DNA from 3 places in the Rhizobium sp. H4 genome. Region 2 is predicted to be linked to each of the others. Evidence: riboswitches for the same ligand, from Rfam matches in the RefSeq annotation. Region 2 holds a riboswitch; each other region holds the start of a gene.
The links. A riboswitch is a leader RNA that binds a small molecule or an ion and turns the genes downstream of it on or off. The one in region 2 is predicted to bind cobalamin.

Region 1: another riboswitch for cobalamin. It lies ahead of nrdH (glutaredoxin-like protein NrdH); the one in region 2 lies ahead of cobU (bifunctional adenosylcobinamide kinase/adenosylcobinamide-phosphate guanylyltransferase).
Region 3: another riboswitch for cobalamin. It lies ahead of C4N04_RS10540 (CbtB-domain containing protein); the one in region 2 lies ahead of cobU (bifunctional adenosylcobinamide kinase/adenosylcobinamide-phosphate guanylyltransferase).

What each region holds. Positions count from the first base shown of each region.
Region 1 is NZ_PSOW01000034.1:8,453-13,019, forward strand. Features, by position in the region: gene C4N04_RS31020 (heavy metal translocating P-type ATPase) at 1-2,209, shown strand, start outside; cobalamin riboswitch at 2,645-2,870, shown strand; gene nrdH (glutaredoxin-like protein NrdH) at 3,135-3,356, shown strand; gene nrdI (class Ib ribonucleoside-diphosphate reductase assembly flavoprotein NrdI) at 3,370-3,774, shown strand; gene nrdE (class 1b ribonucleoside-diphosphate reductase subunit alpha) at 3,753-4,567, shown strand, end outside.
Region 2 is NZ_PSOW01000011.1:179,167-183,733, reverse strand. Features, by position in the region: gene cobN (cobaltochelatase subunit CobN) at 1-1,376, opposite strand, end outside; gene cobW (cobalamin biosynthesis protein CobW) at 1,380-2,426, opposite strand; gene cobU (bifunctional adenosylcobinamide kinase/adenosylcobinamide-phosphate guanylyltransferase) at 2,433-2,957, opposite strand; cobalamin riboswitch at 3,282-3,678, opposite strand; gene C4N04_RS18690 (chloride channel protein) at 3,933-4,567, shown strand, end outside.
Region 3 is NZ_PSOW01000005.1:361,218-365,784, reverse strand. Features, by position in the region: gene C4N04_RS10560 (sensor histidine kinase) at 1-75, opposite strand, end outside; gene C4N04_RS10555 (sulfite oxidase-like oxidoreductase) at 187-849, shown strand; gene C4N04_RS10550 (hypothetical protein) at 834-1,460, opposite strand; gene C4N04_RS10545 (CbtA family protein) at 1,457-2,191, opposite strand; gene C4N04_RS10540 (CbtB-domain containing protein) at 2,205-2,414, opposite strand; cobalamin riboswitch at 2,441-2,591, opposite strand; gene C4N04_RS10535 (histidine phosphatase family protein) at 2,647-3,201, shown strand; gene C4N04_RS10530 (bifunctional diguanylate cyclase/phosphodiesterase) at 3,685-4,567, shown strand, end outside.

The sequences.
Region 1 (4,567 bases), on a different contig from region 2:
CGGCATGGATTGCGCCGCCTGTGCGAGCAAGATCGATACGGCGGTCAGGCGCGTGGCAGGGGTGGCCGATGTTTCCGTCTCGGTGATGGCGGGCACGATGATCGTCCGGCATGACGGCAGCAGCGACCTCAGGGCGATCGAGAAGAGGGTGACGGGGCTCGGTTATTCGCTCTCTCCCTTTGCCGGAAGCGTCGCGCCGGCGCAAAACCACGGATCGCACGATCATCACGGCCATGATCACGCGGGGCACGACCATGGTGATCACGACCACGAAGGTCATGATCACGATCATGGCAATGCCGATAAGGCAATCAAGGGCCTGCACGGGCACGACCATGGGCCGATGGCCGGCCCATGGTGGCAGAGCCGGAAGGGCCGGCTGACGATCCTCTCGGGTGTGGCGCTCGTCGCGGCCTATGCCGTCGGTCATCTGGTGCCTGCGATTGCATCCTATGTCTTCATCATTGCCATGCTGGTCGGGCTGGTGCCGATCGCGCGGCGCGCCGTCATGGCGGCTATGGCCGGTACGCCGTTTTCGATCGAGATGCTGATGACGATCGCCGCTGTCGGCGCCGTCATTATCAATGCGGGAGAGGAAGCGGCGACGGTCGTGTTCCTGTTCCTCGTCGGCGAGCTGCTGGAGGGCGTGGCGGCGGGCAAGGCGCGCCAAAGCATCCAATCGCTGACGGCACTGGTGCCGAAGAATGCGCTGCTCGAAGAAAATGGTGCAACGCGGGAGGTGCCGGCGGAGAGCCTTGCCGTCGGTGCGATCATCATGGTGCGACCCGGCGACCGCATCTCGGCGGATGGCGTCATCGTATCGGGCGAGAGTGCGATCGATGAGGCGCCGGTGACGGGCGAGAGCACGCCGGTGCGCAAGGGTGTCGATGCCGCGGTTTTTGCCGGAACAGTGAATGGCGATGCAGTGCTCCGGGTTCGCGTCACCGCAGCCGCGGCCGACAACACCATCGCCCGCGTCGTCAAGCTGGTGGAGGAAGCGCAGGAATCGAAGGCGCCGACGGAACGCTTCATCGACCGGTTCTCTCGTTATTACACGCCCGGCGTGGTGGTGGTTGCAGCATTGGTCGCGGTGGTTCCGCCGAGCTTCCTTTCCGGCGCGTGGGGCGAATGGGTCTACAAGGGCCTTGCCATCCTGCTGATCGGCTGCCCCTGCGCACTCGTCATCTCGACGCCGGCGGCGATCGCCGCCTCGCTTTCCGCGGGCGCACGGCGCGGGCTGTTGATGAAGGGCGGCGCGATACTGGAGAGCCTCGGCCAGGTGACCATGGTCGCCTTCGACAAAACAGGCACGTTGACGGAAGGCAAGCCGCAGGTGACCGACATCATTTCCTTCGGATTGAGCGAGGCGCAGGTCTTGTCACGCGCGGCGGTGCTGGAGCAAGGCTCCAGCCATCCCCTGGCGCTCGCCATCCTCAATCGTGCTCGGGCGGACGGTGTTCCCGTGCCGCCGGCCTTCGAGCTGGAGGCGCTGCCGGGCAAGGGCGTCACCGGAAAAGTCGGGGGCGAGACTCTGGATCTGCTGTCGCCGTCCGCCGCCCGCGAGCGCGGGGCGCTCGATGGAGATCAGGATGCGCGTATCATCGCGTTGAACGACGAAGGCAAGAGCGTGTCGGTGCTGCTCGTCAACGGCGCGGCAGCCGGCCTGATCGCCATGCGCGATGAGCCGCGCGAGGATGCCGAAGCCGGGCTTTCCGCGCTCAAATCGGCGGGCGTCAAGGCGATGATGCTGACGGGCGACAACAAGCGGACGGCGGCAGCCGTTGCCGGCATGCTCGGCATCGACTGGCGCGGCGAGATGATGCCCGAGGACAAACAGAAGGTCGTCGGCGAATTGAAACGTCAGGGTTTCATTGTCGCCAAGGTCGGCGACGGCATCAACGACGCGCCGGCGCTTGCCGCTGCCGACATCGGCATCGCCATGGGCGGCGGCACCGATGTGGCGCTGGAGACGGCGGATGCCGCCGTGCTGCATGGACGCGTCGGCGACGTGGCGCGGATGATCGAACTGTCCAAACGGACGATGCGCAATATTCTGGAGAATATCACCATCGCCCTCGGGCTGAAGGCGGTGTTTCTGGTGACGACGATCATGGGGATCACCGGCCTCTGGCCGGCGATTCTCGCCGATACCGGCGCCACCGTGCTGGTGACGATCAACGCGCTCAGGCTGCTTCGGGTAAAGGGATAATGACGATTTGGGCCTGACCGGGAATCGCAAATCGCAGGGAGCGGCTACAGGCCGACTCTCAGGCCGCTGACAAAGGACGCACAAGCAGTAAAAGATTGTCGCCTTAAGAGATCGCCGCCCGCCCCTCATCCGGCTGCCGCCACCTTCTCCCCGCAGGCGGGGCGAAGGGAGATAGTCGCGACCTCTCCGTCCCTCTCACGGCTCTCACAAGGCACGTCCCCTCTCCCCGTTTTTACGGGGGAGAGGGTTAGGGTGAGGGGCACACATCGGTCCGAATTGGACAGCACAAGGCCGAGGATGACGCAGGGAAGAGGCTCCGCCAGCCTGTTTTCTTTAAGCCTTCGTTATCCATGTCCTTCACAGGAAGGCAGCGATTTCAATCCTGCCGTAAGGCGATGTACAAACCATCCATTGACGTTATTTTGGATTCGCGTACTATATCTAGTGTTCAGAGGTTCCTTCGATTCGTCAGGATCGCGGGCTAAGACGGGAATACGGTGCGTTTCGCCATGATGGCGCGACAAATCCGGAGCTGCCCCCGCAACTGTAAGCGGCGAGCAACTGTCCGATTTCAGGTCACTGGAGCATGATGCTCCGGGAAGGCTGGGCAGGATGCTTCGACCCGCAAGCCAGGAGACCTGCCTCGAACGAAACGTCCACCGGCGGGGTGTCCGGAAGGTCGCGTTGCATGACTGCGGATTTATCCGCATCGCGTTTCGCAGGCCCGAACCTCCGCATCAGCCACTTCGGGGTGAAGTCATGTCAGTATCGCAGTTCAGGCCGCCACCCGCGCCAGGCAGAGGGCGGATCACGCCCGGCGGCTGAACGGCCGCATCGTTTCAAACCATCCGAGAATGTTTCGAGGGATTTCGAAAGATTTCCGATCGATATCGCGTGTCTCGATCGCATCGTCACGAGGAATATCATGACCATTACCGTCTATAGCAAACCTGCCTGCGTCCAATGCACCGCCACCTATCGCGCCCTCGACCGCCTGGGCGTCGATTACGATATCATCGATATCTCGCAGGATGCCGAAGCGCTCGATCGCGTCCGCAGCCTCGGCTACATGCAGGCGCCCGTCGTCATCGCCGGCGAGCGGCATTGGGCGGGTTTCCGTCCCGATATGATCAGCGCGCTCTCCTGACCGGAAAACGGCGATGGGGCTGCTCGTCTATTATTCCAGCCGATCGGAGAATACCCATCGCTTCGTCGCCAGGCTCGGACTGCGCGCGGCGCGCATTCCGGCTAGCGGCGCAGAGGCGCTCCCTATCCGCGAACCCTTCGTTCTCGTCGTGCCGACTTATAGCGGCGACGGCGGCAAGGGGGCCGTTCCCAAGCAGGTGATCCGTTTTTTGAACGATGCGGAGAACCGAGGACATATCCGCGGCGTGATTGCCGCGGGCAACAGCAATTTCGGCGAGACATACGGGCTTGCCGGCGACGTGATCTCGCGGAAGTGCCAGGTGCCCTACCTCTACAGGTTCGAGCTCATCGGCACGGAGGAGGACGTCGTCAACGTCAGATACGGATTGGAACGGTTTTGGACACGGGAACAACTCTGACGCGGGATGCGGGCGCAAAACCGCATAACACTTTTGCTCATCCCGCCGGCGAACGCCCCGTGAAAGCGGCGGAAACGCTCGACTATCACGCGCTGAACGCCATGCTGAACCTCTATGACGACGAAGGCAGGATCCAGCTCGACAAGGATCGCATGGCGGCGAAGCAGTATTTCCTGCAGCATGTGAACCAGAACACGGTGTTCTTTCACAATCTCAGGGAAAAGCTCGATTACCTCATGACCGAGGGCTATTACGAGCAGGAGGTGCTCGACCAGTACTCCTTCAATTTCGTCCGCGACCTGTTCGATCAGGCCTATGCGAGGAAATTCCGGTTCCCGACCTTTCTCGGCGCATTCAAATATTACACCAGCTATACGCTGAAGACCTTCGACGGAAAGCGCTATCTCGAGCGCTACGAGGACCGCATCTGCATGGTGGCGCTGACCCTGGCACGGGGCGACGAAGCGCTTGCCCGCGATATGGTCGACGAGATCATTTCCGGCCGGTTCCAACCGGCGACGCCGACCTTCCTCAATGCGGGCAAGAAGCAGCGCGGCGAACTGGTTTCCTGCTTCCTGCTGCGGGTCGAGGACAATATGGAATCGATCGGCCGATCGATCAATTCGGCGCTGCAATTGTCGAAGCGCGGCGGCGGCGTGGCGCTGTCGCTGACGAACATCCGTGAGGCCGGCGCGCCGATCAAGCAGATCGAGAACCAATCCTCGGGCATCATTCCGGTGATGAAGCTGCTCGAAGACTCGTTCTCTTATGCCAACCAGCTCGGTGCCCGTCA
Region 2 (4,567 bases):
GTCGGCCCCTGCATCAGATGCCTGATCAGCGCGTCGCCGTCGGCCGGAATATCGGCGGCTGAATAACCCGCTGCTTTCATCGCCCGCAGCACCTCAATGCTGCCGGCCGGCGTATCCAGACCAACCCCGTTGCCGAGCCGGCCGTCGCGATTCGGATAATTCGCCATGACAAGGGCGATGCGCCGGTCACGCGCCGGTGTGGCGCGCAGCCGCGCCCAATTGGCGGCGAGTTCCGCCGTATAGCGCACCCGACCGGCGTCCGGTTCGCTGGCGACGATGTTGGTCTCGACCGCCGCATCGTAACGCGCCGCCGTCTTGAAGGAGACCGCCCGCGCCAGCACCCGACCGTCGACCTCGGGCAGCGCCACGTTCATGCCGAGATCGCGCGCAGACAGGCCTTGCGAGGAGGCCGCCCATGCGTCCCGCGACGAGGCCGACAGGATCGCCTGCAGCACGACCGCGCCATTCGCCTCCAGCACCGTCGGCTGCCGATCGGCGCCGGGTGCCGAGACCGCAAAACCGGTCGTGTTGATCACGACCTCGGGTTTCAGCGCCGAAAATACGCTTTCGAGAATGCCTGTGGAGACAGGATCCTTGAGGCTGTAGGCAAATACCGGCAGCGGCCGAAGACCAAGTGCCCGCAAGGCTTCGATCAGCGCTTCTACTGGTTTGGTTTCGCCGCTCTGCACAAGCGCGCGGTAGAAGCTGATGGCGACGACGGGGGATGTTGTGGGTTCGAGTTCCACCTTCTCCGTCCCACGCTCGGCGGCCGAAGGTGGCGCAACATGCGAACCGGCAACCCGCCGCCATTCCTCCACCCCGATCAGCCCCCGTCCCGGCCACCAGATGCCGGCCTTCATCAAAGGCACCGCCGGCGCCGGCTTCTGCGCGCCCGACAGCATCGCACCGGCATAATCGAGAAAGGCGCGTGCATTGGCATCGCCGCCCTCGATCAGATAGGTCCAGAGGGCATTGAGATCATCGAGCCCGATGTTGGAAAACGGAGTCAGCCCCGCATCCGGCCTGGCGTCACCCGGCAGCACTGCAACCAGCGCGCCGCTGCGGGCCGCACAAGCATGCAGCGCCTCCAGCGCATAGTGGAAATAGCTGGCGCCGCCCAGCGCGCGCACGATGATGAGCTTGGCGTGCCGCGCCGTGCGCTCGACATAGGTATCGACCGACATCGGATGCTTGAGGCTCATCAGGCTGGCGAGCCGCAGCGAATGCGGCCCACCGCAGGCGCGATGGGCGGCCGCGATCGCCGCCAGCTCGCTGTCGGCCGCCGACAGGAACAGGATCTCGCCCGGGGTCTGCCCGAGGTCGATCGCCTCCTCGCCGTCGCTGATCGTTCCCTGCTGGGCCAGAAGCAGATGCATCGATTACGCCAGCGCCTCGATCGCCGTCCTCACGGCGTCCTCATCCATCTCGTGCAGGCCGATGACGACGAGGCGCGTGGCGCGCCTTTCATCGGCTGCCCAGGTACGATCGAAATAGTGATCGATGCGGCTGCCGACCGCCTGAAGCTGCAGGCGCATCGGCTTCCCGGAAACGTCGACAAAGCCCTTGAGGCGCAGCACGTCATGGGCTGATATGATCGCCTTCAACTGTTCAACGAAGCCGGCAACATCGGCGATCGGGCCAAGCTCGACGACGAAGCTGTCGAATTCATCGTGATCGTGCGGCGCGCCGTCCTCATGCTCCAACTCGTGGTGCGACTTGCGGTTGGCCAGATCATTCTCCGTGCCGATGCCGAGGCCGAGCAGGATGCCGGCCGGCACCTCGCCGTTTCTCGCCTCGATCATCACGGGCCTGCGCTGGGTGCGGGACGCGACCTCGTCGCGCACGCGGCCGAGGCCCGCCACATCGATCAGGTCGGTCTTGTTGAGCACGATCAGATCGGCGCAGGTCAGCTGATCCTCGAACAGCTCCTCGATCGGACTCTCGTGATCGAGCGATTCGTCCTCGCTGCGGGCCGCCTCGACGGCATCGTGGTCGTCGGCGAAACGGCCGGCAGCAACAGCAGCGCTGTCGACCACCGTGATGACGCCGTCGACGGTCACCTGGGTGCGGATGTCAGGCCAGTTGAAGGCGGCGACCAGCGGCTGCGGCAAGGCGAGGCCCGAGGTTTCGATGACGATATGGTCGGGCCGCTGTTCACGCTCGAGCAGCTTTGTCATCGTCGGAATGAAATCGTCGGCAACGGTGCAGCAGATGCAGCCATTGGTCAGCTCGATGATATCGTCCTCGCTGCAGTTTTCGGCCCCGCAGCCCTTCAGCACGTCGCCATCGACGCCGAGATCGCCGAACTCGTTGATGATGAGCGCGATTTTTTTGCCGCCGGCATTGGTGAGCAGGTTGCGGATCATCGTCGTCTTGCCGGCACCAAGAAAGCCGGTGATGACGGTTGCGGGAATCTTCTGGTTCATGAAACTTCAACCCTTCATTTTCAGCGGCAGGCCTGCCGCGATGAAATAAACTTCGGCGGCTTTCGCCGCGATCAACTGGTGCAATCGGCCGGCATGATCGCGAAAATCCCGCGCCATGCGATTGTCCGGCACGATGCCGAGGCCGACCTCGTTGGAGACGAAGACCAGCCGCGCCTTTGCTCGCGCCACGAAATCCCCAAGCGCGGCAAACTCCGCTGCCATGTCCCGCTCTTCCATCATCAGGTTGGTGACCCAGAGCGTTAGGCAGTCGATGAGCACCACACGGTCCTCGCCGTCGATGGCGGCGAGCTTGCCGACAAGATCGAGCGGCTCCTCATGCGTGGTCCAAGACGGGCCGCGGTCGGCCTTGTGGTGGGCAATGCGCGCCCGCATCTCCTCGTCCCACGCCCGGCCGGTCGCGAGATAGTGGCGATCAAGGCCGGTCGAAACGACGAGGGATTCGGCGAATTGCGATTTGCCTGAGCGGGCGCCGCCGAGGATGAAGACGGTGGTGAATGGGGCAGTCGTCATGAGCAAACGGTCCCTTTGCTGGAGGCGGCATCCCACCTTCTGCCCTCATTCCTGTGCTTGTCACAGGAATCCAGCAACGGCGCGTCGGCGCCGTGAATGACTCTATTTGACGTAATAATTCTCCTGTGCCCAAAGACTTGGGCACGCTGGATTCCTGGGACAAGCACAGGAATGAGGGAGGAGAGGTAAGCGCCTTGCAAGAGCCTAGCGTCAGCAAGCCTCGAAACGGCACCAGTTGATCGCGCCGCACCAGGCAGCGCCGAATTCATTCGTTCAGCCAAAACAACCTCCGTGCTGGCAGCGGGCCACTTGCCCAGGGTGGGCTTTTCGCCCGGCACGGAAGGCAGGTCTCCTGGCTCGCGGTTATCGGCCGCGATCGGGGCGGACCGGAAAACCGGTCGCCCCTGATCGTGCCAGCGGATCCGCCTCGCCTTCCCGGCTGCATCGGTGAAAAGGTGGACGATTCGTAGAGATGGAGGCGTCCGACCCCGGTTGATCACCATGCATTTCCAGTGGCTTTTCCGGCATGCGCTCCTTCCGCCCGCCTGCACCATTGCAGGCTGCCGGCCGAAAGAGCTCGATGCCGGATGGAAGACCCTGACCGCTCTACAGTCGCGGGGTCGGCTGTGATGAAGGCGCCCGGCTTGGGTCCGCCCCGTCACATTCCCTTTTCATCCGGAAAGGCAACTGCCGATCCGGAACCATCCGTTATGTCGGGATGGCAAAACGACCATCCGTTGAGGGATGGTTAGGCAAGCCAGGGGATGGAGTCAACGGCCTTGGTGTGACGGCGACGATGGCCGGTCGGAGGAGGATCTCGCATAAAAACGACTTATCCTAGATAAAAAGTCGTCTTATATCAGAGACTTACGTCATAAAAATTTATCCCGCGCGCCGGCTTTTCGCCGCAATTGCGTTGCAAGCGGACGGCACCGCCGCCCTTGACCGGGCCTCTCCCCGCCTAGTTGTCTAGCCATGCTTATGAAATTGGATCGGCGCCGCCTGCGCGCGCTGCGTGTTTTCTTCGATCCGGGCCGGGTGCGTGCGCTGACCCGCCGCAGCGAAGTCGGCCTGTCGCTGGCGGGCGCCGTCGTCGGCATCGCCTCCGGGCTCGCCGTCACCGGCATGAGCTTCGTCTCCAACGAACTGCACCAGCTGGTTTTCGGCATCGCCGACAGCGAAAGATTGAGTTCGTCGGTGATCGACGACAAGATGCTGCTGCTGACTGCCCCCGTGATCGGCGGTGTCCTGCTCGGCTTGCTTCTTTTCGTGCTGGCAAAACGGCGCAAGAAGCCGATGGTCGACCCCATCGAGGCCAATGCGCTGCATGGCGGCCGTCTCTCCCTGACCGACAGCATCATCGTCGCCGTCCAGAACCTGATCTCCAACGGCTTCGGCGCCTCAGTCGGCCTGGAGGCCGGCTATACCCAGCTTGCCGCCGGCATTGCCTCCAAGTTTGGCCTGAAGCTGCAGCTGCGCCGCTCGGATCTGCGCATTCTCGTCGGCTGCGGCGCAGCCGGCGCCATCGCCGCCGCGTTCAACGCGCCGCTGACCGGCGCCTTCTACGCCTTCGAACTGATTATCGGCACCTACACGATCGTCTCGCTGAC
Region 3 (4,567 bases), on a different contig from region 2:
AAGCGCCGCTATCGCGCGATATCTCGAAGACAGATCCGGCTCCTCCCTTTCTGCCTCCACTCCCCAGCAAGGCACGCCCGACGGGCTCCAAGTCTAATGATACAGACGGGGATTTCCAAGGGTCTGCCGAAACTTGACACCCGGGGAGCCGAATGCCCTATTGCGGCATCCCAAGGAGACCCGCTCATGAGCGACGACCAGACGCCCTCCGACAGCAAGCTGACCAGTTCCAAACGCCGCTGGGCGGCGGAGGGAAAATTCCTGACCGGCCGCGTCAGCCGTCCTGAAGCCGAGCGCCTGCCACCCGGTCAGCACCTCGTCAAGAACTGGCCGGTGCTCGATCTCGGCCAGCAGCCGGTCATCTCCACCAACAGCTGGCGGCTCGATGTCCGCGGCCTGGTCGAAACACCGCTCACGCTCAACTGGGCGGCCTTCCAGGCGATCGAGCAGAGCACCAAGGTCAGCGATATCCACTGCGTCACCACCTGGTCGCGTTACGACAACAACTGGAAAGGCGTTTCGACGCGGGATCTGCTCGATCTCGCCATGCCGAAGCCGGAAGCGGCCTACGTCCTGCTGACGAGTTATGACGGCTACACCACCAACCTGCCGCTTGCCGATTTCGCCGCCGAGGACGCGATCCTGGCGACCTCATGGGAGGGCCTGCCGCTGACATCAGACCATGGCGGCCCGATGCGCCTGGTCGTGCCGCATCTATATTTCTGGAAAAGCGCCAAATGGCTGCGCCAGATCGAGCTGATGCCCGCCGACAAGGCCGGGTTCTGGGAAAAGAACGGTTACCACATGTATGGCGATCCGTGGCGCGAACAGCGCTATTCCGACGACTGAGCTTTCGGCCGCAAGACGCGTCTAAGCACAAGGCCGGCAAGACCGAACAGGGCAGCCAATCCTGTCAACGATGCCATGCTGGCAGGATGAAGCGGCACTTTGCTCCAATTTGGCTTGACGATGTCGGCGGTGTTGAAGGCCTCGCCGCTGAACTGGCAGGTGATGAGCGCGAGCCCGCGTCGCGCCATATCCGCGTCGATTGCCGAGATGATTTCACCCGCCGCGGCCGCCTCCCGCGGCATCTCCCGCATCGACAGCAATACAGCTTTCGTCGCCGCAAGATAGGCATGGGCGCATTCGTTGAAAGGGCTTTCCTCGTCCGTCACGCTGCCCGGCATCCGGCCCCACAGACAATAGGAATACTGGATCTCGGCGTAGTTCAGGACGCGGCGGAACGGTTCGTTGGTATCGACCGCCCGCGACGCCAGCCCGAAAATCCCGCTGCGGTAATCGGAAATGACCGCCATCTCGCCGTGGGAAATGGCGGGGATCTCGAGGCCGGCATGGCTACCGTCGGCGCTGCGCTCATGGGCAGACGTGTTTCCCGCAAGCAATGGGAACAGGCTTGCGATCAGAGCGAGAGCCGCAAGCCTGCCGATGCGCCGGATCACCGGAAGGCGGGCCGCAGCCCGCCCTTGAGGGCAAGCCGTCTTTCCGCGAGCGCTCCGAAGGCAAGGCCGAGCGTTGCCCAGAGAATCGCGTGCATGCCGAGCGAGGTCGTGCGGAACCGCCAGAGTACCATCGCCGAGAAATTCTCCGGCACTTCGTTGATCGGGGGCAGCAGATAAAGCACGACGCCGATGAAGACGAGATAGGCGAGAGCGGCGACGATCGCGCCGTTCCAAAGCCCGAAACGCTCGGAAAGGCGGCGCGACAGCGCCACGGCGGCAATCAGCGCCGCGACCGAAACGACGATCAACAGGAAGAACAGCTCCGTCCTGACGCCGATCGTGTCGGGGTTGCCGACCGCCGGCGGGTTGGCCGGATATTTGATACCGGGAACGAGCACGATCGCCACGAAGGCGGCGATGGCGATGACAGCAGAGGTGCCACGCGCCGAAAGAGCGCTGAAGCGCCCGTGCACGAAAGCAAAGGCGAGGGCAAATAGTCCGCCGACGGCAACGCTGTAAGCCATGACGCCGGTGAAGAGGCCGAGACCGGCCTGCGTGGCGCGGCTGACGACTTCAGGTTCGGCCGCTTGCCCGGCCGCCTGCGCGCTCGCCTCTTCGAAGGCGATTGCCGCATCGACCAGCGGTTCGCCGAAGATATGGGCGAAGGCGAAAACGAGAATGCCAGCAATCACGCCCGCGAACATGCCGCGAAGCAAAAGGTTTCCAACCATGTCGGGAACTCCCTCAGTGGCAGGGAAAGCCGAGAAGGTGGCGGCCGTCATGCACGAATTCATGCACATACATGCCGTTGAACAGCGCCATCGCGCCTTCCTCGGTGCCGACGAAATAGATGGCGATGAGCATCAGCAGGCCGCCGAAGATCGCCCAGGGCAGGATTTCGCCGACCGGGATCGGCGCTGGTGCCGCGACGGGCGTGAAAGTGGTGTCAGACATGTATTCCTCCGGAATGACGCGTTCAGTCGAAAGAGTGCTTGTGCGGCAGGGTCTGACTTCCAGCGCGAAGAGCTTTCGACACGCTGGTCACAGTGGCGCGACCGCGCCGGATTTCCACCGGCTTCCAAACCCGCAACAGCCCGGTTATATCTGCACGCCGAAGAGACTGTCAACGAAACTTCACGAAACGCCTAAGGGCCATCCCCACCGCTATCCGGAGATCAGCACGACCGTGAACACGCGCCTCACCTGGATCTGCCACGGCGCGACGGCGGCGAGTCGCAAGGCCCTTTTCCCGCTCGACGAACCGCTGGAAGGCAAGGCCGCTGAAGAAGCTGGCGGGATGGCCGTCCTCCCCCGTGCCGACCGTATTGTCACGAGCCCAGCCTTGCGTGCCCGCGAGACAGCCGAGGCGCTGCGGCTTCAGGCCGGGATAGAGCCGTCGCTTCGCGACTGCGACCATGGCCGCTGGGCCGGCAGGCCGATCGCGGCGATCGAGGCGGAAGAGCCGGAAAGCCTCATGGCCTGGATGACCGAGCCGGCAGCAGCACCGCACGGCGGCGAGAGCCTTGTTGATCTGCGAAAGCGCGTCGTCGGCTGGATGGACACCCAATCGGCCCTCGGCGGTCACGTCATCGCCGTCAGCCATGCGGCTGTCATCCGGGCGGCCGTCGCACATGTGCTTCAGGCGCCGCCTTCCTCCTTCTGGCTGAGCGACGTCGAGCCGCTCGCCATCCTTCGCATGACCAGCAACGGCAGCCGCTGGTCTCTGCGCTTCCAGCATTAGAGAACCCGCATTTTATCCAGCCTTACACAAGCAAATTGTGTCATCCCTGTTGAACCCGGTTGCCCGGGGACTACCTTCCTTGTCCCAAGGAGATGGAAGAATGACATATGATTGGAGTGGAGAACGGACGCGGCGCCTGCGTTTTATGCGCTTCGCCACGTTCACGGTTCTGGCCGGTCTCATCGTCAGCGTTCCGCTGCTGATCGTCACCGCCTGACGCACGAGAAAGGGCGAGCATGCGATAGCACGCTCGCCTTCGTTCTTCATCCTATCTTTGCAGTACCAATCACCTGCGGCAATTATTCTCCTTATGGTCGAGATCCGTCAAACAGCCGCCACGCAATTCCGGTTGTATCTCAATACCATCGGGGCTTCTGATGCCGCAGCGGCAAACCCACCCCTCTGAAAATTCGCCTTCTGGTTTCAACGAACATTTCAGACTTTTGTGATATCACCACGCGGGGTGGAGATGGAGAAGGCATTATGCCGGTGTTTTTCCAGAGCAGAGCCGGAAGGCAATGCATGTCGATCGTCGGTTTGGGGATAACCCTCTGGCTCCTCGGTACGCTGCTCCGGTTCGACGACAGCCTCGTTTCATTCATGACCCATTTCCGCGCCTATGGCGCCGACAAGCTCGTTCTTGGGCTCGGCATCGCTGGCGCTATGAGCTTCGTCTATTCGGTGCTGCGTATTGCCGACCTGCGCAAGGAAATGGAATTGCGCGTCGCCGCTCAGGCGAAGGCCGATTGGACGGCAACTCATGACCATCTGACCAAGCTACCGAACCGCTACGCCTTCGAGCGCAAGGCTCTCGCACGGCCTATCAAGAACGACGAGGCCGAAGTCGAGGAATGGGACGACAACGTCACCATTTTCTCTGTCGATCTCGACGGCTTCAAGAAAGTCAACGATCTCGTCGGCCACAAAGGCGGCGACGTGTTGCTCATCGAAGTCGCCAGGCGCATCTGCGCGCTCGGCAATGCAGATTGCGTCTACCGCTTTGGGGGCGACGAATTCATCATCGTCGCCTTTGCTTTGACCGCGCAACGGGAGGAGCGTTTCGCCAGGCTGCTGATCCAGGCCGTGACCCGACCGATCCATATCGATGGCTTTGCCGTCGAAGTCGGCGCCAGCGTCGGCTACGATCGCTGGGCTGAGGGAACCGAACCGCTGGAAGATGCCGCCCATCGTGCCGACCTCGCCATGTACGAGGCCAAATCACGCGGCCCCAACCATTTTCTCGCCTTCGAAACCTCAATGCAGGACAAGGTAGCCGAGCGCGCCTCCTTGGAAACCAGACTGCGCGCCGCAATCGCCAGTAAAGACATTAAGCCCTTCTATCAGCCGCTGATCGACCTGAAGACCG